One region of the Cupriavidus sp. a3 genome, then DNA from elsewhere that is predicted to be linked to it. Evidence: predicted binding sites of a transcription regulator. Region 1 holds the regulator's gene; each other region holds the start of a gene.
What was found. The regulator sigma-54, encoded in region 1, starts transcription at its own class of promoters, with help from an activator protein. The targets are predictions, from matches to a motif close to TGGCANGNAANCTGCTTT.

Region 1 (7,892 bases):
AAGCAGGCCTATATCCGGCAGAAGCGCGAGGGCGTCGACGAATACATCGACGGCTGGGGCGACCGCATCGAATACGACGGCAAGCAGGAGCTGTCCAAGCTGATCGGCAACGCGCGCATGGCGCGCCTGCAGGGCGCCAAGATGCTCGACGAGATCCGCGGCGCGGTGCTGACCTACGACAGCCGCAAGGAGTTTTACACCGCTGCCGGCGGCAGCGACAACACCTCGGCCGCCAATCCGTCGGGCCGCGTGCGCGCGGTGCTGTCGCCGCGGCAGAACCCGAATGCGCAGGGTTCGGGCAGCGGCTCGCCGCTGGACCTGAAGCCGGCGCCCGCGCCCGCCAACAAACCCTGACGCCTCGCGGGGACCGATGCCTTGCAAGGACCGCCTCCCCGCCTGAAACGCTGAACGCCAGACTGCCAATGACCGATACCGCCACCATCGCCGAAAAGCCTTCCGTCCAAGCCACGGCCGTCCTCGAAGGCGGCAGCACGCTGGTCGTGCGCCACCTGAAGAAGCGCTATGGCTCGCGCACGGTGGTCAAGGATGTCTCGCTGGACGTGAAGAGCGGCGAAGTGGTTGGCCTGCTCGGCCCCAACGGCGCGGGCAAGACCACCTCGTTCTACATGATCGTGGGGCTGGTGAACCTGGACGAGGGCGATATCGTGCTCGACGGCGACCACATCAGCGGCCTGCCGATCCACGAACGCGCGCGCATGGGCCTGTCTTACCTGCCGCAGGAAGCATCGGTCTTCCGCAAGCTCAACGTCGAGGAAAACATCCGCGCCGTGCTCGAGCTGCAGGTGGAAAACGGCAAGCCGCTGGCCAGGGCCGAGATCGACCGCAGGCTCGACGCGCTGCTCGACGACCTGCAGATCGCGCACCTGCGCAACAACCCGGCGCTGTCGCTGTCGGGCGGCGAACGCCGCCGCGTGGAAATCGCGCGCGCGCTGGCATCGTCGCCGCGCTTCATCCTGCTGGATGAACCGTTCGCCGGCGTGGACCCGATCGCAGTGGGCGAGATCCAGCGCATCGTCAGCTTCCTGAAGGCGCGCAACATCGGCGTGCTGATCACCGACCACAACGTGCGCGAGACGCTTGGCATCTGCGACCACGCGTACATCATCAGCGAAGGCACCGTGCTTGCCGCCGGGCGGCCCGAAGAGATCATCGCCAACGAATCGGTGCGGCGCGTCTACCTGGGCGAAAACTTCCGCATGTGATGTACTGGCCTGCCCGCGGCGGCAGGCCATTGATTCTGCCTGGTTTCACCCCCATCATCTGCATGTGGGACAGCCCACTGCCGGCGTCGATCAAGCCGCGACATCGATAGCAATTTCCGTTCCAACAACGGAAAGATGCGCATAAAATAGGTCGCATGAAACCGTCGCTACAGCTCCGCCTCTCCCAGCACCTGGCACTGACGCCGCAACTGCAGCAGTCGATCAGGCTGTTGCAGCTTTCGACGCTGGAATTGCAGCAGGAAGTCGAACAGGCGCTCACGGAAAACCCCCTGCTCGAACGCGAGAACGACTGGATCGAAAGCCCGCTGCGCGTGGCCGCCGATGGCTCGGTCAACCTGCAGAGCGCGCCCGCGCCGGCACCGGCCGAACCGCAAGGCAACGGCGAGGCGCGCGCCGAGGGCGCGGGCGATGACGACAGCTACGGCGACAGCAACAGCGGCGACGACTATGGCGGCGACTGGAGCCTCGACGATTTCGCGCGCCGCCCGCAAGGCGACGAAGACGAGAAGACGCCGATGCAGCTGCGTGAGGCCGAGCCCACGCTGCGCGAATACCTGATGGAACAGCTCACGCCGCTGAAGATCTCGGTGCGCGACAAGGGCCTGGCCATCTTCCTGATCGAATCGCTCGACGACGACGGCTACCTGAGCGCGACGCTCGAAGAGATCTGCGCCGAACTGCCCGAAGAACTCGAATTCGAGATCGAGGAAGTACAAGCGATGCTGACGCTGCTGCAGAGCTTCGACCCGCCGGGCGTCGGCGCGCGCAACGCGGCCGAGTGCCTGGGCCTGCAATTGCGCCGGCTGCAGCATCCGCAGCGCGAGCTGGCGCTGAACATCGTGCATAACCACCTCGAGCTGCTGGCCGTGCGCGACTACACGCGCCTGAAAAAAGCGCTGCAGGTAGACGAGCCTGCACTCAAGGCCGCGCATGAACTGATCCGCTCGCTGGCACCCTACCCGGGCCACGCATACAGCCGCCCCGAAGCCGACTTCGTCGTGCCCGATGTGTTCGTGCGCAAGAGCGGCAGCGGCTGGATCGCGCAGCTCAATCCGGATGTGATGCCGCGGCTGCGCATCAATGACATGTACGCGCAGATCCTGCGCGGCGCCAAGGGCGAGTCGGGTACCGCAGGCCTGCAGCAGAAACTGCAGGAAGCGCGCTGGCTGATCAAGAATATCCAGCAAAGGTTCGACACGATCCTGCGTGTCTCGCAGGCCATTGTCGAGCGTCAAAAGAACTTTTTCACGCACGGCGAAATCGCCATGCGCCCCTTGGTTTTGCGGGAGATTGCCGATACACTGGGATTACACGAGTCAACCATCTCCCGGGTGACGACCAATAAATACATGGCAACGCCGATGGGTACTTTCGAACTGAAGTACTTCTTCGGCAGCCACGTGTCCACCGAGACCGGTGGCGCGGCTTCATCAACGGCCATCCGCGCCTTGATCAAGCAACTGATAGGAGCCGAAGACCCGAGGAATCCCCTTTCCGACAGTCGCATCGCCGAACTGCTGGGTGAGCAAGGCTTCGTTGTCGCACGACGCACCGTAGCCAAATATCGCGAAGCCCTGAAGATCCCCGCAGTGAATCTCCGCAAGTCTTTGTAGCCGAGCCCACCGCCTGCCTGGTGAGGCTCTTTCAGAAGGAGAAGCGCTATGAACTTCAAGATCAGTGGACACCACCTTGACATCACGCCGCCGTTGCGTGAGTACGTGGAAACGAAGCTGGAGCGAATCGTCAGGCATTTCGATCAGGTCATTGGCGTTAGCGTGCTGCTCTCTGTCGACAATCACAAGGAAAAGGACAGGCGGCAATATGCGGAAATCAATCTACATCTCAGGGGCAAGGACATCTTCGTTGAAGCGCATCATGAAGACCTGTATGCAGCGATCGACGCACTAGTCGACAAGCTGGACCGTCAGGTACTGCGCTACAAGGACCGCGTGCAAGGCCACGACCGCGAAGCGGTCAAGTACCAGATGGCCGCAGCGCAGATGCAGCAATGAGCGTGCCCGGTGGCCCCGCAGAGGGCCGCTGAATCAAAACTGAACAGGCAAGCCGCGCGTAGCGCGGCTTTTTTGCGCCTGCGGCGCTGTGGCGCCTGCGCAAAGGGCCTGTCACCCGTTTGAGACGGAGTGTTCGCAACGGCCGCGGCAGGGTGTATGCTGCGCCATACATGCAGGGCCGCATCCTGCCCGCGCCCGGTTAAGGTGCGGACGCCAACCGGGCGGCGCTGCGCTGCACAATCACAGGGAGGCTGCTGCTCTATAATGGCCGGACGCCTCGGCGTTGCCGGCGACCGGCAGCCCCTGAGCCACACACTGCCCGGCGGAACGGCGGAACCGCCCGCTAACTGAACTCCTGCGCATCGCCCATGAATCGTTTGGCCAAATTGCTGCCACCCGGCAACATCACCCTCGACGTCAGCGTCACCAGCAAGAAGCGTGTGTTCGAGCAGGCCGGGCTCCTCTTCGAGAACAACCATGGCGTGGCGCGCGCCACCGTGACGGACAACCTGTTTGCGCGCGAGTCACTGGGCTCCACCGGACTTGGCGCCGGCGTGGCGATCCCTCACGGCCGCATCAAGGGGCTCAAGCAGCCGCTGGCCGCCTTCATGCGCCTGGCCGAACCGATTCCGTTCGAATCGCCCGACGGCAAGCCGGTATCGCTGCTGATTTTCCTGCTGGTGCCGGAACAGGCCACGCAGCAGCACCTGGAAATCCTGTCCGAGATCGCGCAGCTGCTGTCGGATCGCGACATGCGCGAAGGACTGGCGACGTTGCCCACTTCCGAAGCCGTGCACCAGTTGCTGACCGAATGGCATCCCTGATTCACCGATTGACCTGAACGGGCCGGCACAGACCGGACAGGCACAGCGCCTGGCACACCGCCCCACACGTCATACCCGCATGGAACTCACCGGCGTCACCTCCCAGTCCATCTTCGACGACAACGCAGCCGACCTCAAACTCTCATGGGTCGCCGGCCTGGAAGGTGCGGACCGCGCCTTCGACGTGGAATTCGCCCGCGAAGCCACCTCGGCCGCGGACCTGGTGGGCCACCTGAACCTGATCCACCCCAACCGCATCCAGGTGCTCGGCAAGCCCGAGATCACCTACTACCAGCGGCTGGACGACGATATCCGCAAGCGCCAGATGGGCGAGCTGATCCTGCTGGAGCCGCCTTTCCTGGTGGTGGCCGACGGCATGGAGCCGCCGCCGGACCTGGAGCTGCGCTGTACGCGCTCTTCCACGCCGCTGTTCACCACGCCGGTGTCGTCGGCCGCGGTGATCGACCACCTGCGGCTGTACCTGTCGCGCATTTCCGCGCCGCGCGTGACCATGCACGGAGTGTTCCTCGACATCCTCGGCATGGGCGTGCTGATCATGGGCGAATCGGGCCTGGGCAAGAGCGAACTGGGCCTGGAACTGATTTCGCGCGGCCACGGCCTGGTGGCTGACGACGCGGTCGACTTCGTGCGGCTGGGGCCGGACTTCATCGAGGGGCGTTGCCCGCCGCTGCTGCAGAACCTGCTCGAAGTGCGCGGCCTTGGCCTGCTCGACATCAAGACCATCTTCGGCGAGACCGCGGTGCGGCGGAAGATGAAGATCAAGCTGGTGGTGCAGCTGGTGCGCCGCAACGACGGCGAGTTCGAGCGCCTGCCGCTCGATTCGCAATACCTCGACGTGCTGGGCCTGCCGATCCACATGGTCAAGATCCAGGTGGCGGCCGGCCGCAACCTCGCCGTGCTGGTCGAGGCCGCCGTGCGCAACACCATCCTGCGCCTGCGCGGCATCGACACGCTGCGCGATTTCATGGACCGCCAGCGCGCCGCGATGCAGGCCGATGCGGTCTCGCGCGGCCAGGGCCGCCTGCTCTGAGCGGGCTGATTGCCCGCGCACGCGTTTTCAATTGCTTACAACGGCGGCCTCCCCCGCCGTCAACGCCGACGTCCGGTCTGCCGTTTTGTGCTGTAATGGGCATCGAGCCCATTCCAAGGCCGCCACGAGCCCCTGACACCGTGCGGCCGTGATGTTTTCCACACCAAGGAGAGCGAGCATGAAGAAACTGATCGCGATGTGCGCGCTGGTCACCCCGCTGCTGGCATCCGTGGCCTTCGCCCAGTCGGCGTCGGCACCGGCCGCCCCGGCAAAGGACGCCGCCAAGGCGCCCACCGCGCAGCAGGAAAAGATGAAGACCTGCAATACGCAGGCCGGCGACAAGAAGGGCGACGAGCGCAAGGCGTTTATGAAGCAATGCCTGTCGGCCAAGCCGGACGCCACGCCCAAGACCCAGCAGGAAAAGATGGCTGCCTGCAGCAAGGAAGGCAAGGGCAAGAAGGGCGACGAATACAAGGCGTACATGAAGGAGTGCCTGTCGAAGTCGGCCTGAAGCAGGTCTTCTTCCGAAGCAAACCACGGCAATGGCGGACCGCAAGGTTCGCCATCGTTGTTTCCGGGTCCGCAGTCATCCCGCTGTCATGACGCGGCCATCACGTGATGCTATGCTTCAGTTGCTATGCGCATCATCCTCATCACCGGCATTTCCGGTTCCGGCAAGTCCGTTGCACTGAACGTCCTCGAAGATGCGGGGTACTACTGCGTGGACAACCTGCCGGCGCAGTTCATCCCGGAACTGGCCCGCTACCTTTCCAGCCAGGGCTATACGCACCTGGGCATTGCCACCGACATCCGCAGCCGCGAGTCGCTCGACCAGTTGCCCGATACCGTGCGCACGCTCGCCGGCGAGCACCAGGTCGAGGTGCTGTTCCTGACGGCCAGCACGGACGCGCTGGTGCAACGCTACTCCGAGACGCGCCGGCGCCATCCGCTGTCGATCCGCACCGATGGTGGCGTGGCAAGCCCCGGCGGCGAGCCCGCCTTCAACGACACCGCGCTGATGGAAGCGATCGAGATGGAGCGCGAGCTGCTGAGCCCGCTGGCCGAGGCCGCGCACCGCATCGATACCAGCAATGTGCGCACCAATACGCTGCGCAGCTGGATCAAGGAGCTGATCCGCAACGACAGCGAGCGCCTGACGCTGCTGTTCGAATCCTTCGGCTTCAAGCACGGCGTGCCCAGCGACGCCGACATGGTGTTCGACGTGCGCTCGCTGCCCAACCCCTATTACGACCTGGCGCTGCGCCCGCTGACGGGGCGCGACACGCCGGTGATCGATTTCCTGCAGGCGCAGCCGATGGTGCTGGCGATGGCCGAGGATATCCGCGCCTATGTGGAAAAGTGGCTGCCAAGCTTCATCGCCGACAACCGCAGCTACCTGACCGTCGCCATCGGCTGTACCGGCGGGCAGCATCGCTCGGTCTATATTGCGGAAAGGCTCGCCAACTATTTCCGCGCGCATGGTAATGTGCTGGTGAGACACCGAGAGCTCGCGCCGGCGGGCTGACGCCAAGCGCGCGTGCCTGGGGGCACTGGCGGCGTACGGTCCGGCGGCGCGCCGTTGCTGCATTCTGGCATCCCACTGCATCCCCTTATGCACGCTGGCACCGCATGTCTTCCACCGACCTCTACCGCCCCACCTCGTCCGCCGGGTCCGACCCCGAGCCGCAGACGCTAGACAACCTCCCGCTGTTCCCGCTGCACACCGTGCTCTTTCCCGGTGGCCGGCTGCCGTTGCGCGTGTTCGAGGCGCGCTACGTCGACATGGTGCGCAACTGCCTGCGCGACGGCACGCCGTTCGGCGCCTGCCTGATCGAGAGCGGCGAAGAAGTGGCGCGGCCAGGCAAGGCGACCGTGCCGGAGTCCGTGGGCTGCCTGGCCGAAATCGTCGATTGCAACATGGAGCAGCTGGGCGTGCTGCTGATCCGCGCGCGCGGGCGCGAGCGTTTCCAGATCATCAGCCACGAGACCCGCGACGACGGCCTGCTGGTGGCGCGTGCGCAGGTGCTGCCCGCCGACATCATCGACTGCAAGCTCGAGCTGCTGGGCGAATGCCTGGACGCGCTGCGCCGCATCGTGACGCGGCTGCATGCCGAGCAGCCCGACCGGATGCCGTTCGACGAGCCTTACCTGTGGGACGATCCCAGCTGGGTCGCCAACCGGCTGTGCGAACTGCTGCCGGTGCCGCTGAAGGCCAAGCAGATGCTGATGGCGCTGCCTGACGCGGGCATGCGCATCGAGATCGTGCACCGCTACATGCGGCAGAACCACATCGTCTGAGCGGCGCCGCGGCCGGCTTCAGAACAGGCCGCCGCGGGCCTGGTCTTCCAGCAGCCTGCGCACCGGCGCGGGCGTGCCCAGCGCATCGAGATCGTCGAGCGAGAGCCAGCGCTGTGCCGCTTCCGTGGCGCTGTCCTGCGCCATCAGCTCACCTGGCCCCACATCGACGCGAATCGCGCGGATCAACAGGCGGAAGTGCGTGAAGACGTGGGTCAGTTCGCCCGCCATCGCGGCGCGCACGGGTACGCCATAGGCGCGGGCGTAGTCGAGCGCGGCGGCTTCGGCGGCTTCCGCATCGAAGGGCACGGTGTCGACCGGCATCTCGGGCAGGCTCCACAGGCCGCCCCAGATGCCGCTGCCGGGGCGCAGCCGCAACAGCACTTCACGCTCGCGCCGCACCATCAGCATCACCGTGCTGCGCTCGGGGATCGCGGCGCGCGGCTTTGGCGTGGGCAGCACGCCG
Region 2 (7,892 bases), on a different contig from region 1:
GCGCGGCACTCTCATGGAAATCCTGAATTGCGGCCCCGGACCGGTTCCGGTTCCGGCTCTCCCGGTGTGAACCGGAGTTACTCGGTGACGGCGTCCGACGGGTGCTTCCACGCGGCGCGCACCTCGCCCGACGGCGCCAGCGCCAGGTTGATGCCGCGGCTGCCGATGGGCTGCTGGAACCAGCGTTTCTGCAGCGCGATCACGTCCTGGCCGGTGAAGGCCACGCCCAGGGTCTGGTCGACCAGGCGCTTCCATTCCGGGTCGGCCTTGGACAACATCAGCGCATTTTGCTCGATCGACAGGGACGGGCCCACGATCACGTACTGCGACGGATCCTTGGCGCGCGCGCGCAGGCCGGCCAGCAGCACGTCATCCATCACGAAGGCCTGGGCGCGGCCGGATTCCAGCAGCAGGAACGACTCGCCATGGTCCTTGGCGTAGACGTCGTGGTAGCCATACTGGCCCTTCAGCCGGCGCACGTGGCGGTCGCCGGTCGAGCCCGCGCTGGTGACCACGGTCTTGCCGCGCAGGTCGCCGAACGTGCGGATGCCAGAGTCGGCGCGGACCAGCATGCGCACGGTCGAGACATAGTGCGAGACGCTGAAGGCCACCTGCTTCTGACGTTCGAGCGAGTTGGTGTTGGGGGCGCAATCGAGGTCGACCAGGCCGTTGACCACCGCGGGGATGCGGTTTTGCGGCGTCAGCGGCATCCAGCGCACCTTCAGGTCTTTCAGGCCCAGCTTCTGGCGCGCGGCTTCGGCAGCGCGCAGGCACAGGTCGACCGCATAGCCGGCCGGCTGGCCCTTGTCGTCGGCAAAGGAAAAGGGCAGTGCCGATTCGCGATAGCCCAGCACGATGGTGCCGGAATCGCGGATCTTGTCGAGCACGGGGGTTTGCGGCTGGGCATGGGCCGCAGCCGGTGCCAGCGCGGTGACCATGACGCCGAAGGCGAGCGCCGCCAGGGGGCGACGCGCATTAGACAAGCGGGCGAGCAGGGAAGACAGGGCAGGGACGGACATTCGAGCAAACCGGAGAGCTAACCGCAGGCGCGGCAAAAACGCTAGGGTATACCCGGGTCTTTGCTCGGCGAAGGATAAAGTCGTCATAAGCAAATGCTTCTCTGGTGAGACATGAATGGCGCGGCAAGCAATCGGAAACAATCGCTGCCAGTGTGTAACCAATCCGCAATTTGTGGACATGACGCCACATGTCAATCAGGGCAAACAGGTAGAATCCCGCCTTTCGTGCGCTTTGTCAGATTCCAAAGAACAATGAGCCCCCGTCCGTCACGCCTGCCCTGCATCGACGCGCTCAAGGCGGTCAGCTCTCAGCTGATCGTGCTGCACCATCTCGCTTTCTACGGCCCGATGTCCGACACCGCATACCGTCTCGCGCCGGGGCTGGTGGACTGGCTGTATGACTATGCCCGCATCGCGGTCCAGGTGTTCCTGGTGATCAGCGGCTTCCTCGCGGCGCGCAGCCTGGCGCCGCACGGCCGGCTGGAAATCCGCGAACACCCGCTGGCGATGCTGTGGCGCCGTTACCTGAAGCTGGTGGTGCCCTTCGCCGCGGCGCTGCTGCTGAGCATTGCCGGCGCCGCGCTGGCGCGGCAGTGGATGATCCATGAATCGATCCCGGCGCCAGCGCACCTGACGCAGTTCCTGGCGCACCTTACGCTGCTGCATAACGTGCTGGATGTCGAGGCCCTCTCGGCCGGAGTCTGGTACGTCGCGATCGACCTCCAGCTGTTCGGCCTGCTGCTGGTGGCGCTGTGGGCCGCGCGCGCCTTTGCGCCGCGCCAGGCGCAGGCGGGCGCCGCGGCCGGCATCGGCGTGGTGGCGCTGCTGGCGGTCGCGTCGCTGTTCTGGTTCAACCGCGATGCCGCCTGGGATATCTGGGCGGTGTACTTCTTCGGCGCCTATGGCATGGGCACGCTGGCATGGTGGGCCTCGAACCCGGGCCGATCGGCGATGCCGCTGCTGGTGCTCTGCGCGGTGGCGCTGGCGGCGCTGATCGTCGATTTCCGCCTGCGTATCGCCATAGCGCTGGCCACCGCGCTGCTGCTGGCGGTGGCCCGCCGCGGCGGCTGGATGGAGCGCTGGCCGCGCGGCCATGTGGTGGGTTTCTTTGGCCGCATTTCCTATTCGGTTTTCCTGGTGCACTTCCCGGTGTGCCTGCTGGTCAATGTGCTGGTGTCGAACCTTGCGCCGGGGCAGCCGGTGCTGAACGCGCTGGGTATGGCGGCTGCGTGGGCGCTGAGCAACGTTGCGGGCGCGCTGTTCCATCGCTACGTGGAAAGCGCAAGCCCCCTGGCAGCGCTGCGCGCGGCGAGGGCATGGCTGTCTGACTCGCGCGGCTCGGCGAGCCGTCCTACCGTGTAAGGCTTGCAACCCCTGCGCGTGCGGCAGGCTGCCTCCTGCTGGTGCGCGTGCACCGGCGGTGTCATGCTGCCGGCACTCCCTGCGTGCATGCCTGCGCTGCGCTTGCGTACGGCGCCATACAGAGCGCGGCAAAACTCGCGTAAACCGGCATTGGGCGATGGCATGAACGTTGCCTAGTATGGAATCGTAAACCTGACCATTTGGTCAGGATTCCATCGGGAACCGAGGGTGCCATGTCCGACCATATCGTCCTCACTTCGCACGCGCGCCGCGACAAGCCGGCCGAGCCGATCCACTGGGGTGCGCCCACCGCGGCCGAACGCGGACCGGTGATCGCCAGCCTGGCGAATCCCGCGCAGCGCAACGTGATCGGCACCCACGCCGGCGCCTATGCCATATACCGCGCGCTGGCGGTGGCCTCGGGGTCGCTGCAGCGCGACCATCGGCCAGACCTGACCGACACCGCCCCCGCGGAGTCGATCGGCCCGCACCCGCAATGGGCCGATCCGGAAAAGATCGTCTCGCTCGATCCCTGGGGCCACCTTGTTTCCTCCGTCTTCGCCGACCGCATCGCGGCGGGAGTGGACATCCGCCCGACCATTGCCATCACGCGCGCCCATATCAACATGCCCGAGCTGATCTCGGCGATTGCTGCCGGCCGGCTGACCCCCGACGGCAGCATCCTCTATGCCAATGGCGACGTGCGCGTGACCAAGGCGGCGGTCGATCCGGTCTGGTACCTGCCGGGGCTGGCGGCGCGCTTCGGCATCAAGGAAAGCGCGTTGCGGCGCGGCCTGTTCGAGCAGACCGGCGGCATGTTCCCGGAGCTGGTCACGCGGCCCGACCTGAAAGTGTTCCTGCCGCCTATCGGCGGCATGACGCTGTACTTTTTCGGCGACGTCAGTCAACTCGGCAAGCCAGAAACAAGAGTGGCCTGCCGCGTGCACGATGAATGCAACGGATCCGACGTGTTCGGGTCAGACATCTGTACCTGCCGGCCCTACCTGGCGCATGGCATCGAGGTGTGCATCGAGATGGCGCAGCAGGGCGGTGTCGGGCTGGTGGTTTACAACCGCAAGGAAGGCCGCGCGCTGGGCGAGGTGACCAAGTTTCTGGTCTATAACGCTCGCAAGCGGCAGGCGGGCGGCGACCGGGCCGAGACTTACTTTGCCCGCACCGAATGCGTGGCAGGCGTGCAGGACATGCGTTTCCAGGAGCTGATGCCGGATGTGTTCCACTGGCTGGGCATCCGCCGCATCGACCGCTGGGCGTCGATGAGCAACATGAAGCATGGCGCGCTGGTGGCGCAGGGCATCGAGGTGGTCGAGCAGGTGGCGATCCCCGAAGCCCTGATCCCGGCCGATGCCCGTGTCGAGATCGACGCCAAGGTGGCGGCGGGCTACTTTACGCACTACACGCCGCCGGATGCCGATGAACTGGCCCTGGCAAAGGGCAGGGGGTTGAACGAATGACAATGTATCCCGAAGAGGATCGTGGCGGCATGGAACGTCGGGGAGCAGGCGAGGAAATGCGTCCGGGCGCGGGCTGGCTCAGCCCGGTGCCGGAAGGGCACCCCGCTTCCGGGCTGCTGTGCGCGGAGGCGGTGCGCACGCATTGCGCGGCGGTCACCGAGCACGTGGCCGGCGGCGCGTCCGAGCTGTTCACCTGGCATCCCGACCGTGTCCACGCGATCGCCGATTACGTGGCCAGCACGATCCGGCAGCGCTATCCGGACCTGCAGGTGCCTTACCACAGCCGCTGGCGCCACTTCGAGAGCGGCGGCGTCGACCAGCGCGCGGACCGCTGGCAGGTGCTGTGCGAGCGCGCCGGCCTGAGCGGGCCCGAGCACCGCGAAGAGCGCGCGCGCATCGGTATCGACCTGGTGATCCCGAGCGTACTGCTCGACGCCGGCGCTGGCCCCGACTGGCGTTACCGCGATCCGGCCAGCGACCTGGTGCTGACACGTTCAGAGGGACTGGGCGTGGCCAGCTTCGACCTGTTCGCACGCGGCGGCTTCTCCGCGGCGCCCGGCGATCCGCTGCGCGCGGATGCCGAGCGGCTGCAGCGCATCGATGCCGACAGCATCGCCCACGCCTTCCAGGTGGCGCAGCACAACCCGCTGGTGGGGCTCGAAGGCCGCGCCGGGCTGCTGCGCCGGCTGGGCGAGGTGATGGAAGCGACGCCGGCGCTGTTCGGGCGGCCGGCGCGGCTGGGCAACCTGTTCGACTACCTGAAGGCGCATGCGGTCAACGACCGGCTCGATGCCAGCTTCCTGCTGCGTACGCTGCTGGTGGGGCTGGGGCCGGTGTGGCCGGGGCGGATCGTGATCGAGGGTGTGTCGCTGGGCGATTGCTGGCGCCATCCGGCCGCGCCCGGCGGGCTGGTGCCGTTCCACAAGCTCACGCAGTGGCTGACCTATTCGCTGCTGGAGCCGCTGGAGGACGCGGGCCTGACGGTCACCGGGCTGGATGCGCTGACCGGGCTGCCCGAATACCGCAATGGCGGCCTGCTGTTCGACTTCGAACTGATGGTGCCGCGCGATGCGTCCTTTGCCGCCGAGCCGCATGCGGTGGACGAGCCCGTGATCGTCGAATGGCGCGCGCTGACCGTGACTGGCCTGGACCTGGTGGCCGATGGCGTGCGCCAGGCGCTGGGGCTGGCGGAAGCCGGCTTCCCGCTGGCGCGCGTGCTGGAGGGCGGCACCTGGGCCGCGGGCCGGCGCATTGCCGCCAAGCGGCGCCCGGGCGGTGCACCGCCGTTCAGCATCATCAGCGACGGCACCGTGTTCTGAGCATGGCGGGCGCCCCGCGCGCCCGCCACCATTGCTTGCGCAATCGGCAAGGTTTGCGTTGGATAACGTGGCATCAAACATGGCATCAGGAGCGTCCCCATGAACGACATGTCCGCTGTACCAGCCGCTGTTCCCACCGCTGTTCCCACTGCAGCCACCCGCGACGACGACGCTGCCGGCGTGCCCGGCGTGCTGGTCGTCGACCACCCGCTCGTGCAGCACAAGGTCACGCTGGTGCGCAGCGAGGAAACCACCACCGACAATTTCCGGCGCCTGGTGCGCGAGATCAGCCAGTTGCTGACCTACGAGGCCACACGCGACCTGGCGATGGAGACCATCGCCATCCGCACCCCGATCGCGCCGACGCAGTCGCGCATACTGTCGGGCAAGAAGCTATGCCTGGTGTCGATCCTGCGTGCCGGCAATGGCTTCATCGACGGCATGCTGGAGCTGCTGCCGGCGGCGCGCGTCGGCCATATCGGGCTATACCGCGACCCCGAGACGCTTGAGCCGATCGAGTACTACTTCAAGATGCCGGAAGATATACACGAGCGCATGGTCATCGTGGTCGATCCGATGCTGGCCACCGGCAACTCGGCCATAGCCGCGCTGAACCGGCTGAAGGAAGCGGGCGTCACCACCATGAAATACGTGTGCCTGATCGCCTCGCGTCCGGGTCTGCGCGCGCTGCGTGCCGCGCACCCCGAGGTCGGCATCGTCACCGCCGCGATCGACGACACGCTCAACGAGCACGGCTATATCGTGCCCGGCCTGGGCGATGCCGGCGACCGCCTCTACGGCACACGCTGATGGACCCGCGCGCCAGCGCTCCATCGCGCCGGCCGCTGTCGATGCGCGGCGCGCAGCTTGCGCACGAAAGTCCCGCCGGCCGCATCCGGCAGGAGAACCAGGCCATGATCATGCGCGCGGCCGAGCACGTGTTCGCGCGCGCGGGGTTTGCCGGCGCCACCATGGCCGAGATCGCGGCGCGCGCCGGCGTGCCCAAGTCGAACCTGCACTACTACTTCCGCACCAAGCAGGCGCTGTACCGCGCGGTGCTGGCCCACACGCTGCAGCTGTGGCTGTCGGAGACCGACATCATCCGCGCCGACCTTCCGCCGCAGGTGGCGCTGGAGCAGTACATTCGCGCCAAGATGCGGTTGTCCGCCAGCCATCCCGATGCCTCGCGCGTGTTTGCCAACGAGCTGCTGCACGGCGCGCCGGAGATCGGCGAGATCCTGCGCCATGCGCTGCGCGAACTGGTGGCGCGCAAGGCCGCGGTGGTGCAGCAATGGATCGACAGCGGCCAGATGGCGCCGGTGGACCCGCAGCACCTGTTCTTCACCATCTGGGCCGCAACGCAGACCTATGCCGATTTCGAGTCGCAGGTCTGCGCAGTGCTCGGCGTGAGCCGGCTGGGGCGGCAGGACTATGCGCAGGCGACCGAGCATCTGGTGGCGCTGCTGCTGCGCGGTTGCGGCCTCGCGCCCGAGGCCATGACCATGCAGGTGCTGGCTGACGGGCAGGGGTGAGCGCATCGTCCGTACCGTTCGCACGCGCTACCTGCGCCCCGCGGGGCCATGCGATCATGCGGCCGTGCTTTCCCGTGCTTTCCGTCCTAACCTTTCCCGTCAAGAGACGCCATGCTCGACCTGATCCTGCGGCACTGCAACCTGCCCGACGGGCGCACCGGCATCGATATCGGCATTGCCGATGGCCGCATCGCCGCGGTGGAGCCCGCGCTGGCCGCGCGCGCTGCCGAGGAAATCGATGCCGCCGGCCAATTGGTGACGCCGCCATTCGTCGACGCGCATTTCCATATGGACTCGACGCTGTCGTACGGGCTGCCGCGCGTGAACCAGTCCGGCACGCTGCTAGAAGGGATTTCGCTGTGGGGCGAACTCAAGCCGATGCTGACGCAGGAGGCGCTGGTCGAACGCGCGCTGGCCTACTGCGACTGGGCCGTGGCGCGCGGGCTGCTGGCGATCCGCTCGCATGTCGACGTTTGCGATCCGCGCCTGCTCGCGGTGGAAGCGCTGCTGCACGTGCGCGAGCGCGTGCGTCCCTACCTCGACCTGCAACTGGTGGCGTTTCCGCAGGACGGCGTGCTGCGCGCCCCCGGCGCGATGCAGAACCTGACGCGCGCGCTCGACATGGGCGTCGACGTGGTCGGCGGCATCCCGCATTTCGAGCGCACCATGACGCAGGGCGCGGAGTCGGTGCGGCTGCTGTGCGAGCTTGCGGCCGAGCGCGGGCTGCGCGTCGACATGCATTGCGATGAAAGCGACGACCCGCTGTCGCGCCATATCGAGACGCTGGCGAGCGAGACGGTGCGCCTCGGCCTGCATGGCCGCGTGGCCGGCTCGCACCTGACCTCGATGCACTCGATGGACAACTACTACGTGTCCAAGCTGATCCCGCTGATGCGCGAGGCCGGCGTCGCGGCGATCGCCAACCCGCTGATCAACATCACGCTGCAGGGCCGGCACGACAGCTACCCCAGGCGCCGCGGCATGACGCGCGTGCCCGAATTGCTGGCGGCGGGCGTGCCGGTTGCCTTCGGCCACGACTGCGTGATGGACCCGTGGTACGGCCTGGGCTCGGGCGACATGCTCGAAGTCGCGCACATGGGCCTGCATGTGGCGCAGATGACCGGGCAGGAGGCGATGCGGGCCTCCTTTGCCGCGGTGACCGCGACGCCGGCGCAAATCCTTGGCCTG
Region 3 (7,892 bases), on a different contig from region 1:
GTAAGGGCAAGCGGCGCGAGGCTCAATCCTTGCCGTCGGGCGCTGGTCCGGCGGATACCCACATACCCACGCCGCCCGCAGGGCCGCAAATCCGTCGCCAGCACGTTCCGCGCAGGCTCACTAACATAGCGAACCATCCGCATAGCATCGGGCGGCGCACGTGTGGCGTACGCCGCCCGCCAGACCACAACATGAATCGCGACTCTCTCCCCGCCGGCAACGGCATCGCTTACTCGGTGCTCGACCTGGCTCCCATCCCGCAGGGCAGCGACGCCGGCCAGGCCATGCGCAACTCGCTCGACCTGGCGCGCCATGCCGAGCAACTGGGCTACCACCGCTACTGGCTGGCCGAGCACCACAACATGCCCGGCATCGCCAGCGCCGCCACCGCGGTGCTGATCGGCTATGTCGCCAACGGCACGCAGACCATCCGCGTGGGCTCCGGTGGCGTGATGCTGCCCAACCATTCGCCGCTGGTGATCGCCGAGCAGTTCGGCACGCTGGCCTCGCTGTACCCGGGCCGCATCGACCTGGGACTGGGCCGCGCGCCCGGCACGGACCAGGCCACCGCGCGCGCGTTGCGCCGCCATCTGACCAGCGACAGCGCCGATACCTTCCCGCAGGACGTGGAAGAGCTTCAGGCGTATTTCGATGACGTGCGCCCTGGCCAGCGCCTGCGCGCCGTTCCCGGTGCCGGCCTGAAGGTGCCGATCTGGCTGCTGGGCTCGAGCCTGTTCAGCGCGCAGCTGGCCGCGGCCATGGGCCTGCCGTTCGCGTTTGCCTCGCACTTCGCGCCGGGCTTCATGCGCCAGGCGCTCGACCTCTACCGTCGCACCTTCCGGCCCTCTGAAGCGCTGGATCGCCCGTACGTGATGCTCGGCTTCAACGTCTTTGCCGCGGACAGCGCCGATGAGGCGCGCCGCCTGTTCAGCTCGCTGCAGCAGCAGTTCCTGGCACTGGTGCGCGGCACGCCGGGGCAACTGCGCCCGCCGGTGGACGACATCGAGTCGCTGTGGACCGAGAGCGAGGCCGACCATATCCGCCGCTCGCTGGCGTGCTCGGTGGTGGGCGATCCGGACTCGGTGCGCGCCGGCATGCAGCGCTTTGTCGACGACCTGCAGCCGGACGAGCTGATGCTGACCGGCCAGATCTACGACCACCAGGCGCGCCTGCGCTCCTTCGAGATCGCCGCCGGCGCGGCGCGCAGCCTCAAGGCCAACGCCGCACTTTGAGCCATCCGGTATGGCGCACGCCGCACTTGCGGCGTGCGCTGGCCGACGTCTCCTGATTCCTGCCTGCCATTCTGGTTTGCATCCCGCCGACGCGCTCGGATACATTAGAAGGCCGAGACCAGACAGAGGCGTGGCCACCCAGGCACGCGCCCGCACAGTCCGCCCGATCCGCCCCCCTCAGCAGGCTCCCGGGGCCGACGGCAGCGACGACCAGGAGACAGCGATGGACCTGCGGCAACGCGAGCACATCGAGACGGTGGTCCAGGCCACCACATACCTAGCCCCGCCCGCCGTGCTGGCGGACCGGATCGCGCACGACGCCATCATCCAGAACTCATGGCGGCGCTGCGTGCACCAGTACGGGCTCGATCCCTCGCGCATGCAGGAAGCGCGCATCCTGCCGCAGCCGCGGCTGCGCGAACACCAGGAACGCATCGACGATTTCGCGCGCATCGCGCGCCACGGCCTGCAGAGCCTGTACGGGCAAGTGGCCGCACTGGGCTACGTGGTGCTGCTGACCGATGCGCAAGGCGTGACGGTCGACTATATCGGCGATGCGCGCACCGATGCCGCACTGCGGCACGCCGGCCTCTACCTCGGCGCGGAATGGAGCGAGAGCGGCGCCGGCACCTGCGCGGTGGGAACGGCGCTGGTCACCGGCCAGGCACTGACGGTGCACCAGGCCGACCATTTCGATGCAACCCATATCCCGCTGACCTGCACCGCCGCGCCGCTGTTCGACACGCACGGCAACCTGCACGCCATCCTCGACATCTCCGCGCTGACCTCGCCGCACGCCAAGGACAGCCAGGGGCTGGCGTTGCAGCTGGTACGCATCTATGCCGCGCATATCGAGAACGCCAACTTCCTGCGCGCGCACCGGCGCGACTGGATCCTGAAGCTGAACGTGGCGCCGGAGTTCGTCGACGTCAATCCCGAATACCTGCTGGCGCTGGACGAGGTCGGCCGCATCGTCGGCCACAACCACCGCGCCCGGCTGATGCTGGAGGGCGAGCTGGGCGGCGCGGCCGGCGCCACCGTGCTCGGCCAGCGGTTCGAGACGCTGTTCGGCGCCCGGCTGGAAGACCTGGGCAACTATGTCTACTCCCGGCCCAGCGAGCAGCGGCTGGTGGCGCTGAACCGCAGCGGCGGGCTGCTATACCTGAGCGTGATGCCACCCGCGCTGCGCTGGCAGGCTCCCGCGAAGGAAGCGCCGGTGGTTATGCCCGAGGCGCTGGCCGCGCTGACCGGCGGTGACGCTGCGCTGCAGCAGCAATTGCAGCGCGCCGCGCGGCTGGTCGATTCGCCGATCAACCTGCTGATCCACGGCGAGACCGGCAGCGGCAAGGAATTCTTCGCCAAGGCCCTGCACCAGGCCAGCGCGCGCCGCGGCGGCCCGTTCATCGCGGTGAACTGCGCGGCGATCCCGGAAACGCTGATCGAGAGCGAACTGTTCGGCCACCTGCCCAACAGCTTCTCCGGCGCCGGCCCGCGCGGCAAGCGTGGGCTGATCCAGGAAGCCGACGGCGGCACGCTGTTTCTGGACGAGATCGGCGATATGCCGCGCGAGCTCCAGTCGCGGCTGCTGCGCGTGCTGGCCGAGGGCGAGGTGCTGCCGGTCGGCGCCGCGCGGCCCGTGCCGGTGCGGCTGCGCGTCATTTCCGCGACGCACCACGGCCTGGAGCAACTGGTCGCCGAAGGACGCTTCCGCGAAGACCTCTTTTACCGCCTGAACGGCGCCCGTTTTGAACTGCCGCCGCTGCGCGCACGCCACGACCTCGACTGGCTGCTGGCCAAGCTGCTGCAGGAAGGCGCCGCCGCACCCGTGACGCTGTCGCCGGCGGCACGCGAGCGGCTGCATCGCCATCGCTGGCCGGGCAACCTGCGCGAGCTGCGCAACGTGCTGGAATACGCGCGCGCCGTCTGCACCGGCGGCTATATCGATGAGCAGGACTTGCCCGACGGCCTCGGCATCGCGGCCATCGCCGCTGCGCCGGCACAAGCTGTGCAGGTTGCCGGCGACAGCGCCGCCGCGCCATTCGACCCGCACCAGCTGCCGCCGGAAGGCATGCTGCTGATGCAGTACCTGCGCGCTTCCGGCTGGAACCTGAGCGCGGTCGCGCGCCAGATCGGCATCAGCCGCATGACGCTGTACCGGCGCATGGAGCGTTATGGCATCCAGTCGCCTAACCGGCGCGACGGGGCCGACGATGAAGGCGGCAAGCCCATTCACTGAGCGGTCGCGCGATACGGTTGTCCACCCGCTGTACACCTGTGCTGTGACACCTGTCACAGCGCACCGCCCCGTCTTGCCTTTTCGTCGCGGGTAATCCCTCGGTTTTTGCGCATTTTTCGCCCTGCGCGCGCTGGCACAGCCATTGCAATTTGCCTGTCACCACAATGACAACAGGAGACAGGCAATGGGGCACGCAGCCGGCGCCGGCACGCCACTGGTCGGCATCATCGCCAACCCGATTTCCGCGCGCGATATCCGCCGCGTGATCGCCAACGCCAACAGCCTGCAACTGGCCGATCGCGTCAATATCGTGCTGCGCCTGCTGTCCGCGCTGGCGGCATGCGGCGTGGGCCGCGTGCTGATGATGCCGGACCGCGAAGGACTGCGCGTCATGCTGGCGCGGCACCTGGCGCGCCGGCAGGGACCCGACTCCGGCCTGCCTGCCGTCGAATACCTCGACATGCCCGTGACCGCGCGCGTCGACGACACGCTGCACGCCGCGCGCTGCATGGCCGATGCCGGCGTGGCCGCCATCATCGTGCTCGGCGGCGACGGCACCCACCGCGCGGTGGTGCGCGAATGCGGCGGGGTTCCCATCGCCGGCCTGTCGACCGGCACCAACAACGCCTACCCCGAGATGCGCGAGCCGACCATCATCGGCCTCGCCACCGGGCTCTACGCCACCGGGCGCGTTTCCGACAAGCACGCGCTGGCCTCCAACAAGCGGCTCGACATCGTCATCCGCGACGGCGATGGCGGCTTTCGCCGCGACATCGCGCTGGTGGATGCGGTGATCTCGCACGAACACTTCATCGGCGCGCGCGCCTTGTGGAAGACCGACACGCTCGCAGCGGTCTATGTGTCGTTCGCCGATCCGCAGGCCATCGGCCTGTCGGCCATTGCCGGACTGCTCGAACCGCTGGGCCGGCGCGAGCCCGGCGGCCTGGCGATCGAGCTGGCCGCGCCGGGCGAGGGCGAATTCGACCTGCGCGCGCCGATCGCGCCGGGACTGTTGTGCACGGTGCCGGTCGCCGGCTGGCAGCGTCTCGAACACGGCCGCCCGCACCGCGTGCGCCAGCGCAGCGGCATTGTCGCGCTCGACGGCGAACGCGAGCTGGCCTTCGGCCCTGACGACGAAGTCACCGTGACCCTGCATGAACACGCTTTTCGCAGCATCGACGTGGCGGGCTGCATGCGCTATGCCGCGCAGCATCGGCTGATGCGCAGCAGCAACCCGTTGCTTTCCTGCCTTTCCTGAAGTGCAAACCTTGATAGAACGAAGGAGACAGACATGACAGCCAGAGCTTCACAAGCTTCCGCCTTGCTGCCGCTCGACAAGGAGACCCTGCTGACGGTGTACCGGAAGATGCGCACCATCCGCGATTTCGAGGAACGCCTGCACGTGGACTTCGCGCGTGGCGACATCCCGGGCTTCGTCCACCTGTACGCAGGCGAGGAGGCCGCGGGCGTCGGCATCCTGCACCACCTGCACGATGGCGACCGCATTGCCAGCACGCACCGCGGCCACGGCCACTGCATTGCCAAGGGTGTGGATCCGGTGGCGATGATGATGGAGATCTATGGCAAGAAGGGCGGTTCATGCAACGGCAAGGGCGGCTCGATGCATATCGCCGACCTGTCCAAGGGCATGATGGGCGCCAACGGCATCCTGGGCGCGGGTGCGCCGCTGGTCTGCGGCGCCGCGCTGGCGGCCAAGTTCCGCGGCAAGGGCGAGGTCGGCATCACCTTCTGCGGCGACGGCGCTTCCAACCAGGGCACCTTCCTGGAAAGCCTGAACCTGGCCGCGGTGTGGAACCTGCCGGTGATCTTCGTGATCGAGAACAACGGCTATGCCGAGTCGACCTCGCGTGACTATGGCACCGCGGTGGACAGCTACGTCGACCGCGCCGCCGGCTTCGGCATCCCCGGCGTGACTGTCGACGGCACCGACTTCTTCGCCGTGCACGAGGCCGCGGGCGAAGTGATCCGCCGCGCGCGCGAAGGCGGCGGCCCGTCGCTGCTCGAATGCAAGATGGTGCGCTTCTACGGCCATTTCGAGGGCGATGCGCAGACCTATCGCGCCGCCGGCGAACTCGACGATATCCGCGCCAACAAGGACTGCCTGAAGCTGTTCGCCCGCACCGTGACGCAGGCCGGCGTGGTCGCGCGCGAGGAACTCGACACCATCGACCGCGAAGTCGCCGCGCTGATCGAGCACGCCGTGCAGGAAGCCAAGGCCGCGCCGCTGCCCGGCCCGGAAGACCTGCTCACCGACGTCTACGTCAGCTACTGATCGCCTCTCGCCAACCAGACGGCTAACCGAACTATCAGGAGACAAACATGGCTCGCAAACTGAGCATCAAGCTGGCGATCAACGAGGCGATCGACCAGGAAATGACCCGCGACCCCAGCGTCATCATGCTGGGCGAAGACATCGTCGGCGGCGCCGGCGCGGATGGCGAGAAGGACGCCTGGGGCGGCGTGCTGGGCGTGACCAAGGGACTCTATGCCAAGCATGGCGACCGGCTGCTGGATACGCCGTTGTCGGAGTCGGCCTATGTGGGCGCGGCCATCGGCGCCGCGGCCTGTGGCATGCGCCCGATCGCCGAGCTGATGTTCATCGACTTCATGGGCGTGTGCTTCGACCAGATCTTCAACCAGGCGGCCAAGTTCCGCTACATGTTCGGTGGCAAGGCCGAAACCCCGGTGGTGATCCGCGCCATGGTCGGCGCGGGCTTTCGTGCCGCCGCGCAGCACAGCCAGATGCTGACGCCACTGTTCACGCATATCCCCGGGCTCAAGGTGGTATGCCCGTCAACGCCGTATGACACCAAGGGCCTGCTGATCCAGGCGATCCGCGACAACGACCCGGTGATCTTCTGCGAGCACAAGAACCTGTACGGGCTGGAAGGCGAGGTGCCGGAGGGCGCGTACGCGATCCCGTTTGGCGAGGCCAATATCGTGCGCGACGGCAAGGACGTGTCGATCGTCACCTACGGGCTGATGGTGCACCGCGCGCTGGAGGCGGCGGCCACGCTGGCGAAGGAAGGCATCGAAGCGGAAGTGATCGACCTGCGCACGCTGTCGCCGCTGGACATGGACACGGTGCTGGAATCGGTCGAGAACACCGGCCGCCTGGTGGTGGTGGATGAAGCCAGCCCGCGCTGCAATATCGCCACCGATATCTCCGCGCAGGTCGCGCAGCAGGCCTTCGGCGCGCTCAAGGCCGGCATCGAGATGGTGTGCCCGCCGCATACGCCGGTGCCGTTCTCGCCGACGCTGGAAGACCTGTATATCCCCGGCGCCGCGCAGATCGCTGCTGCCGCGCGCAAGACGGTGAAGGGAGGCAAGCAGTGATGGCAAGCGCAGCAATTACCCCGATCGTGATGCCCAAGTGGGGCCTGTCGATGAAGGAAGGCACGGTCAATGCCTGGCTGGTCGACGAGGGCGCCGAGATCAGCGTGGGCATGCCGATCCTCGATGTGGAAACCGACAAGATCGCCAATGCGGTGGAGGCGCCGGACGCCGGCACGCTGCGCCGCAAGGTGGCGCAGGCCGGCGACGTGCTGCCGGTCAAGGCGCTGCTTGGCGTGCTGGCCCCGGCGGAGGTGAGCGATGCGGATATCGACGCGTATGTATCGGCTTATGAAGCGCCCGCGGACGACGGCGACGAGGAAGACGCTGCCGCCGCGTACCAGTTCGCCGACGTGGACGGCGTCCGCGTCCGCTACGCCCGCAAGGGCAGCGGCGCCGAGACCGTGCTCTTCATCCACGGCTTTGGCGGTGACCTGGACAACTGGCTGTTCAACCTCGATCCCCTTGCCGACGCGTACACGGTCGTGGCACTGGACCTTCCCGGCCATGGACAGTCGTCGCCGCGGCTCGCGGGCACGACGCTGGCGCAGATGGCCGGCTTTGTAGCGCGCTTCATGGACGAGACCGGGATCGACGCGGCGCACCTGGTCGGCCATTCGATGGGCGGCGGCGTGGCGGCGCAGCTCGCCGTGGACTCGCCGCAGCGGGTGTTGTCGATGGCACTGGTGTCGCCGGTGGGCTTTGGCGAAGCGGTCAACAGCGGCTATACCGAGGGCTTCGTCAATGCGCAGTCGCGGCGAGAGCTGAAGCCGGTGATCGAACTGCTGTTCGCGGATGCCGGGCTGGTCAGCCGGCAGATGCTCGACGACCTGCTGCGCTACAAGCGGCTGGATGGCGTGACCGAAGCGCTGACGTCCCTGGGCCAGGACCTGTTCGCCGGCGGCAGGCAGAAGGAGCAGCCCGGCCAGCGGCTGGCCGGCAGCGGCAAGCGCGTGCTGGTGGTGTGGGGCGGCCAGGACCGCATCATCCCGGCGGAACATGCCGAGGCGGCGCCGCCCGGCGCTACCGTCAAGGTCTTTGCCGACGCCGGCCATATGAGCCAGATGGAG
Region 4 (7,892 bases), 190 kb from region 1:
CGCCGGCCTACTACGTGCCCTACTACTAGGTCAGTTGCGTCCCCACGCGGAGAACCGGCGCGAGCGATCGGTGACCCAGGCGCAGAACGCCTGCGGGCGCTCGCCCTCGGACAACTCGCTGCATGCCTTGGCGATCTCGGCGTATTGCGTCGCTTCATCGCCCAGGTAGTACCAGCGCAACCGCTCCATCCACAGCCGGCCTTGCGCGGCATCGCCGGTCAGCGCGAGCAGCCACGCCGTGCGCGCGATCATCGTGGGAGTCGGCAGCAAGTGCACCGCGGCGATATGCGCGGGCAACAGTTGCGCTGCGTTCTGCGGCGTGATCACGACCAGGCCCGCGGCATCGGCCTGCGCATGCTGGCGGAACCAGAAGCGCGGCATCGGCAAGGTGTTGCGGGTTTCGCTGGCGGCATACTCGCGTGCTTCGGCGCGGCGGTAGTCTTGCCACATGGTTGCCAGGATGGCGACGGCAAGCGCAATGCAGGCCACGCTGAGACCCTTCGCCACACTGACCGGAACGCGCCATGGTCCGGCGGCGGCAGGCTCGAGCCAGCCCAGCAGGAAACAGAATGGCAGGAAGAAGTACAGGTAGTGCAGCGGGTATTCCAGCATCGAATGCGCGCAGAGCATCGCCAGCCACGTCAGCATCAGCACCGCTTCACGGCGCTCGCCGTTTTCTGCCTGCCAGAGCCGCGCCCGCACCACGCGCCATAGCCACGCTGCGAGAATCAGCGCGACGCCGAGCGTGCCCGCGACGCCGGTCTTGGCCAGCAGGTCTAGCACAGCGTTATGCGCATGCAGGGACATCTCCACCTTCACGCCGACCTGCGGCAACTGGGTGAATTGCGCCCAGCCGAATTCGCCCCAGCCGACACCGAGCCATGGATGCGCGCGGAACATCGCCAATGCATGCGACCATAGCGCGCCACGTGCGGACATCTGGTCTTCGGCTTCCAGTTGCGCGATGGTGTCGAACAAGCGCCAGTCGAGCAGCTGGCCGGTGGCGCGGATCGCTGGCTGCAGCACCAGCAGCATCACGATCATGGCGGCCGCGGCCACCAGCAGTCCGGTCGTACGCCGCATCGGATCCGTCTCGCGCAGCGTGCCGCGTGCCAGCCAGGCAGCAACCAGCGCGTAGAGCGCGGCAAGACCAACATGCAGCACGCCGGTGCGCGATCCCGATAGCACGATGCCGCTCTCCAGCAGTGCTACCGCTACCAGCCACATCGGGAAACGCAGCCTGCCGCGCGATGCCAGCCAGACTGACGCAACCAGTGCGAGGCCGTGCACGGTGGCCTGGTGGTTGGGCTGGTTCAGGTTGCCCCACAGGCGGCGGTTGTCATCGTAGAAGTAGGTGGAAACGAGGCCGAAGGCACTGCGCTCAAGATGGAAGAGCTGGACCCACTGTGTGACGGTGCCGAGCAGGCCGGCGATCAGGAAGGCGATGGCCAGGGTGTCGCCGGCGTTGAGTGTCTCGGATGCTTGACTGCGGCGGTATGACCATGCGGCGCATGTCACGGCTGCGCCGAGGAACAGTGACAGGACAGTGAGGGTCGCGCTGCCGGTGATATCGGCGTGACCGAGGGCGGTGCGCATCAGACCGACGGCGGCGAGCCAGAAGAACAGCAAGGCTACCCACGGCAGCGAGATCGTCGCAGATGCCGCTGGGGTGGCGGGCTTGCGGAGCGACAGGAACGCAACCAGGGCCAGCGCGCAGCACGCGGCGGTCCATTCGCCGTAGAACGTCGCGAGTGGGAGCGTATGCCGGGAGACTAGCAGCGGGAAGACGATTGCTGCGATGAGGGCAGCCGACGGCAGGGTTGTCCGGGACGGCGGCATTGAGGCGCCAGTTTTAGGGAAAGGCGCATGATAGCTTGAGCCGGCCAAAGAAAAAGCGCCCGAAGGCGCTTCAATCAAGAAATAAGGCCTATTGCCCCAAGGCAATCACATTCATGCAATCTTAGGGGCAATCGCCAGCGCCCGGCTTGAAGCCGCGGGTGGCGTTGCAAGTCGTACCTGTATTGAGCCAAGTAACGTTTGCGGCGCCGTTTGCAGCCGTCGGCGTAGTGACGATCGTGAGGTTTGCTCCCGCGGCAGTTGCTGCCGTGGTAACGGTGATTGCGCCATTGAGAACCGCGACCGCCGGAGCCCCAACAGCGGTAATGTTGCCCGACACGACCGGCGCCGGAATACCGTTGGTGCCGCCATTGCAGCCCGTCACAGTCCCCGTTTCTTGAGCGCACATGGCGACTGCAGTCTTAATGGAGGCGATTTCCGCCATCGCACCGGCGGCACGGGTCCGCGACGTGTAATCACTGTACTGCGGAATCGCGATCGCCGCCAAAATACCAATGATCGCCACCACGATCATCAGTTCGATCAGCGTAAAGCCCTTCTGGACACGACGGCCCAGTTTCTTCAGTTGTACCCGTTGCATGATTTGACCCCTCGAAGAGATTTTGGTTAAGCGTTGCACGTCTTCGGTTTCGTGACGCGGGGCCTATTCAGCAGTAAGCGTGCCAGCCATATCCCCCGTCCGCAGGGGACAAAAAGCGACAAATTTCGTCACCCGGCAGCGGAAAGCCCGCCGCATGCGCCAAATTTTGTCACCTGCCCGCGCTACCACCTGCAGAAGCGACAAAAAGTGCGATCACTCACATGAGTTAGTTGGATATCGCACCGACAGGGACGTCTGCCAGGAGAGCAACAAAAAAGGGCGGCCACCCGGCCGCCCTTCCCTGCGATGCAATACCCCGTCAGGCCGTCTGCGCCTGCCGGCGGCTCAGCAGCTTGCCGATGATCACCACCAGGATCGCGCCGGCGGCGCCGAATACCAGGTGGGCATGCGGCACGTGGACTTCGAACCAGGCCGCATCGACCGGGTCGCTGACCAGCATCTCGCCAGCCAGGTAGCCCAGCAGCGCGGCGCCCAGCACGATGATGACCGGGAAGCGCTCCATCACCTTGAGCAGCAGCGTGCTGCCGAACACGATCAGCGGGATCGACAGGCCCAGGCCGATGATCAGCAGCATCAGCTGGCTGCCTTCGGGGCCCTTCTGCGCGGCGGCGGCCACGGCGACCACGTTGTCGAGCGACATCACCAGGTCGGCGATCAGGATGGTGCGGATGGCGGCCCAGATATTGTCCTTGCCGTCGTGGCCTTCCTCGTCGTCATCGCCGGTCAGCAGTTGCACGCCGATATAGACCAGCAGCACGGCGCCGACGATCTTCAGGTACGGCAGGCTCAGCAGCTTGACCGCGGCCACGGTCAGCACCACGCGCATGATGATGGCGGCGGCGCTGCCCCAGAAGATGGCCTTCTTCTGCTGGGCGGGCGGCAGGTTGCGCGAGGCGAGCGCGATCACCACCGCGTTGTCGCCGGACAGGACGATGTTGGTCAGGATGATCGATCCCAACGCAATCCAGAAAGTGGTGGAAGACAGCAGTTCCACTGGGAGGCTCCTCGAGTTCTATGTGGTGGCGGTTTTATGTACTGGCGCGCCCCGTCATCTGACGGGTGTTCGGATGTCTGAAAGCGCAGGCATGACTGTTTAACCCACGAACCTTTCGATTACATTTCAATCCTGTAATCTTTCGGGGCTTTCACGGCGCCAGGATCACCCGCCGCAAAAACAATGCCCCCGCCGATGGCGGGGGCATCACTAGTCTGTCATTCCCGCCACAGCGGGAACGGCAAGCAGGACCTTACAGCATCGCCTTCAGCAGGCGGCCCATCTCCGACGGGTTCTTGGTCACCTTGATACCGCAGGCTTCCATGATTTCCAGCTTGGCCTGGGCGGTGTCGGCACCGCCCGAGATCAGCGCGCCGGCGTGGCCCATCCGCTTGCCCGGAGGCGCGGTCACGCCAGCGATGAAGCCAACCACCGGCTTCTTCATGTTGTCCTTGATCCAGTTGGCCGCGTTGGCTTCGTCCGGACCGCCGATCTCACCGATCATGACCACGGCGTCCGTTTCCGGATCGTCGTTGAACATCTTCATCACGTCGATGTGCTTCAGGCCGTTGATGGGGTCGCCACCGATGCCGACAGCCGACGACTGGCCCAGGCCCAGCGCGGTCAGCTGGCCCACGGCTTCGTACGTCAGGGTGCCCGAGCGCGACACCACGCCGATGCGGCCCTTCTTGTGGATGTGGCCCGGCATGATGCCGATCTTGATTTCGTCCGGCGTGATCAGGCCCGGGCAGTTCGGCCCCAGCAGCAGGGTCTTCTTGTTCTCGCGGCGCATGCGGTCCTTGACTTCCATCATGTCGCGCACGGGAATGCCTTCGGTAATGCAGACCACCAGGTCCAGGTCGGCATCAACGGCTTCCCAGATCGCGGCAGCGGCGCCTGCGGGCGGCACGTAGATGACCGACACGGTTGCGCCGGTCTGGGCCTTGGCGTCCTTGACGCTGGCGTAGATGGGAATGCCTTCGAAGTCTTCGCCGGCCTTCTTGGGGTTCACGCCTGCGACGAAGGCGTTCTTGCCGTTGGCGTAGTCGCGGCAGCCACGGGTGTGGAACTGGCCGGTCTTGCCGGTGATGCCCTGGGTGATGACCTTGGTGTCTTTGTTGATCAGAATCGACATGCTGTAATCCTTTGCTTGGCTACGAGCGGCGCGCGCGGGAGCTCAATAGAGCGCCAGCGCACCGCTCGCGTTCGCGTATGGTTGCGTTCGTGCGACGGCTTACTTGCCAGCGGCAGCGGCCACCACCTTCTGGGCGGCTTCTTCCATCGTGTCGGCCGAGATGATGGGCAGGCCCGACTCGGCCAGCATCTTCTTGCCGAGGTCTTCGTTGGTGCCCTTCATGCGCACGACCAGCGGCACCGTCAGGTGCACGGCCTTGGAAGCGGAGATCACGCCTTCGGCGATCACGTCGCAACGCATGATGCCGCCGAAGATGTTGACCAGGATGGCCTGCACGTTCTTGTTGCTCAGCATCAGCTTGAAGGCTTCGGTCACCTTCTCGGTGGTGGCACCGCCGCCCACGTCGAGGAAGTTGGCCGGCTCGCCGCCGAACAGCTTGATGGTGTCCATGGTGGCCATGGCCAGGCCGGCGCCGTTCACCAGGCAGCCGATGTTGCCGTCCAGCGAGATGTAGGCCAGGTCGAACTTCGAGGCTTCGATTTCGTTGGCGTCTTCTTCATCCAGGTCGCGGTAGGCGACGATTTCCGGGTGACGGAACAGCGCGTTCGAGTCGAAGTTGAACTTGGCGTCCAGCGCGATGACCTTGCCGTCGCCGGTCAGGATCAGCGGGTTGATTTCGGCCAGCGAGGCGTCGGTGTCGTAGAACGCCTTGTACAGGCCTTGCAGGGCCTGGCGGGCTTGCGCCACGCTCGCGTCGGGCACGCCGATCTTGCGGGCGATGTCGTCGGCGTCAGCGTCGGTCAGGCCGGTCGACGGCTCGATGATCAGGGTGTGGATCTTTTCCGGGGTGTGGGCAGCGACTTCTTCGATGTCCATGCCGCCTTCGCTCGACGCCATCAGCGCGATCTTCTGCGAAACGCGGTCCACCACCAGCGAAACGTACAGTTCCTTCTTGATGTCGGCGCCTTCTTCGATCAGCAGGCGGTTGACCTTCTTGCCTTCCGGACCAGTCTGGTGCGTGACCAGCTGCATGCCCAGGATGTTCGACGCATAGGTCTTGACGTCTTCGATGCTCTTGGCAACCTTGACGCCGCCGCCCTTGCCGCGGCCACCCGCATGAATCTGCGCCTTGACAACCCACACCGGGCCGCCGAGCTGTTCTGCGGCCTTCAGGGCCTCGTCAACCGAGAACGCGGGGATGCCGCGCGGAACCGGCACATTGTATTTGCGCAGGATTTCCTTGCCTTGATACTCATGGATATTCATGCGTGTTTCCTTTCGGGTAGGCGTAAAAGGTAGAAGGGAGAAATCTGAAAAAGGAGACGAACTCTCTCGTCTGGTTGGCTGATCCTGAGAATCAGCCGGAAGTGCCGGTTGGCCTGTCGGCCGGGACAGCGTCGTTGCCGTCGTCGTTGGCTTGACCACCGCGGTCGCCATTGGCCACGGCGGGCGCCCGAGGCGCGGTTGCGACGGCAGGTGCGGCCTCGGCCCTTGCCTTGGGCGTCGGCTGGTGACCATACCAGCGCGGGTAAAACTCACGAACCACCTCGCCGTCGAAACGCAGCGCGTGGCAGCCGTGCAACTGATAGGGCGGCTCCGGATTCGGATCGTCCTCGCCGTTGTCGCGGATACTGATGACTTCGCCGGCAAACGCCTGGATCGCGGTGCTGGGCAGCACGCCGGCGGCTTCGGTCAGGTGGGAACAGCCGTTGATGCCGGCCAGGCGCTCGCGCACGGCCTTGCGGAAGCCCTTGCGCAGGTTCAGCCCGATCAGCTTGCGGTAGGTCGGGCCGATGGTGTCGCACTGCGACGGGTACGGCACCCAGTCGGAGCACGCCTCGGCATCCAGCACCGTCATGTCTTCGTTGATCGTGACGCGCAGCCACAGGTCGTGCAGGGGCTGGCCTACCGGGCGGATACGGTCGCCGGCAAGTGCGATGTCGCGGGGCTTGGTGTCGGTCAGGCGCACCTCGACATCCCACAGGCCGTCCTCTCTCTGGTACGCCTCGGCCGTAATGGCACGGCGATGGCGCAAGGAGCGGTTGACGGGCTGGGACAGAGGCATGGCCAGGCTGGAATACTGGGGGCTTGGGAACGGCGGCGCCGGAGCACCGAATAACCCGGGGAGTTTAACATGCCGCGCTGGTTTGCCCGGGAACATCCTTGTGCGGCGACTGTCGCGCCGCATTGTCGGGCAATGGCGCGCCAATGACACCCTGACTGCAGTGCAGGTAATGAACCGACGAATGCGGATACTACCGCACACAGACGCTCAGTCGTCCTCGCTGTACGCTTCGTCAGCGCCCTGGATGATCTTGCTGACCACCGCCCGGGAGAATCCCCGCGCCACCATGAATCGGATCTGCCTGGCACGTGCCTCCGGCGTATCCGGCGGCACGCCGAAACGCTTGCGCCAGACCTCGCGGGCGCGCTCGGTCTCGGTGGCGCGCAGCCTTTCCTGCAGTTCGCCCAGCTGTTCGCTGTCCAGCTTGTGGGTCTTGGCTTCCTGCATCACCCTGGCCGCGCCATAGCGGGCGCCGCGGCGATGGACCAGGCTGTCGGCAAAGCGCTGGTTGGACAGCCAGTTCTCGCGCTCGAGCGCATCGAGCAGCTGCTCGAGCTGCTCCGGCGATTCGGCATGGGGCGCCAGCTTGCGCGCCAGCTCGGCGCGGCTGTGCTCGCGGCGCGACAGGTAGCCGACGGCGCGGGCCTTCAGGGACAGGGGGGGACGCGTGGCCATTGAGGTCGTGAAGTTTCCACCGTGGGCCTAAACAAAAAGGCCGGCGCATCGGCGATGCCCCGGCCCTTCCGGTTGCTCCAGCGGCGGGCTGGCGCTCAGTCTTCCAGCACTTCGGCCGGCACGACGTTGGTCGGCGCCACACCCAGCGCGGCACGCACCTTGTTCTCGATCTCTTCGGCGATGTCCGGGTTCTCGCGCAGGTATTCGCGCGCGTTGTCCTTGCCCTGGCCGATCTTGTCGCCGTTGTAGCTGTACCACGCGCCCGACTTCTCGACGATCTTGGCGTCCACGCCCAGGTCGATGATCTCGCCCTGGCGGGAAATGCCCTGGCCGTACAGGATGTCGAAGAAGGCTTCGCGGAACGGCGGCGAGACCTTGTTCTTGACCACCTTGACCTTGGTCTCGTTGCCGATGACGTCGTCGCCCTTCTTGATCGAGCCGATGCGGCGGATATCCAGGCGCACCGAGGCGTAGAACTTCAGCGCATTGCCGCCGGTGGTGGTTTCCGGCGAGCCGAACATCACGCCGATCTTCATGCGGATCTGGTTGATGAAGATCACCAGGC

Region 2: a site for sigma-54 is predicted at 2,540-2,557, ahead of ACAD63_RS25865 (GTP cyclohydrolase II). Genes of this name have one in related genera too.
Region 3: a site for sigma-54 is predicted at 3,600-3,617, ahead of ACAD63_RS32160 (ATP-NAD kinase family protein). Genes of this name have one in related genera too.
Region 4: a site for sigma-54 is predicted at 2,505-2,522, ahead of ACAD63_RS19400 (pilin). Genes of this name have one in related genera too.

What each region holds. Positions count from the first base shown of each region.
Region 1 covers NZ_CP170643.1:4,258,320-4,266,211, forward strand. Annotated here, with positions in the region: gene lptA (lipopolysaccharide transport periplasmic protein LptA) at 1-354, shown strand, start outside; gene lptB (LPS export ABC transporter ATP-binding protein) at 423-1,223, shown strand; gene ACAD63_RS20270 (RNA polymerase factor sigma-54) at 1,379-2,857, shown strand; gene hpf (ribosome hibernation-promoting factor, HPF/YfiA family) at 2,906-3,256, shown strand; gene ptsN (PTS IIA-like nitrogen regulatory protein PtsN) at 3,625-4,080, shown strand; gene hprK (HPr(Ser) kinase/phosphatase) at 4,160-5,131, shown strand; gene ACAD63_RS20290 (PsiF family protein) at 5,310-5,642, shown strand; gene rapZ (RNase adapter RapZ) at 5,769-6,656, shown strand; gene ACAD63_RS20300 (LON peptidase substrate-binding domain-containing protein) at 6,761-7,429, shown strand; gene mutY (A/G-specific adenine glycosylase) at 7,448-7,892, opposite strand, start outside.
Region 2 covers NZ_CP170644.1:871,674-879,565, forward strand. Annotated here, with positions in the region: gene ACAD63_RS25855 (amino acid ABC transporter substrate-binding protein) at 78-1,019, opposite strand; gene ACAD63_RS25860 (acyltransferase family protein) at 1,272-2,381, shown strand; gene ACAD63_RS25865 (GTP cyclohydrolase II) at 2,615-3,853, shown strand; gene ACAD63_RS25870 (URC4/urg3 family protein) at 3,883-5,172, shown strand; gene upp (uracil phosphoribosyltransferase) at 5,272-5,982, shown strand; gene ACAD63_RS25880 (TetR/AcrR family transcriptional regulator) at 5,982-6,704, shown strand; gene ACAD63_RS25885 (amidohydrolase family protein) at 6,816-7,892, shown strand, end outside.
Region 3 covers NZ_CP170644.1:2,259,785-2,267,676, reverse strand. Annotated here, with positions in the region: gene ACAD63_RS32170 (LLM class flavin-dependent oxidoreductase) at 192-1,232, shown strand; gene ACAD63_RS32165 (sigma-54-dependent Fis family transcriptional regulator) at 1,456-3,468, shown strand; gene ACAD63_RS32160 (ATP-NAD kinase family protein) at 3,653-4,726, shown strand; gene ACAD63_RS32155 (thiamine pyrophosphate-dependent dehydrogenase E1 component subunit alpha) at 4,760-5,761, shown strand; gene ACAD63_RS32150 (alpha-ketoacid dehydrogenase subunit beta) at 5,809-6,825, shown strand; gene ACAD63_RS32145 (acetoin dehydrogenase dihydrolipoyllysine-residue acetyltransferase subunit) at 6,825-7,892, shown strand, end outside.
Region 4 covers NZ_CP170643.1:4,069,652-4,077,543, forward strand. Annotated here, with positions in the region: gene ACAD63_RS19390 (hypothetical protein) at 1-29, shown strand, start outside; gene ACAD63_RS19395 (PglL family O-oligosaccharyltransferase) at 31-1,839, opposite strand; gene ACAD63_RS19400 (pilin) at 1,961-2,437, opposite strand; gene ACAD63_RS19405 (TerC family protein) at 2,757-3,452, opposite strand; gene sucD (succinate--CoA ligase subunit alpha) at 3,706-4,587, opposite strand; gene sucC (ADP-forming succinate--CoA ligase subunit beta) at 4,687-5,853, opposite strand; gene ACAD63_RS19420 (DUF2889 domain-containing protein) at 5,945-6,652, opposite strand; gene recX (recombination regulator RecX) at 6,860-7,327, opposite strand; gene recA (recombinase RecA) at 7,423-7,892, opposite strand, start outside.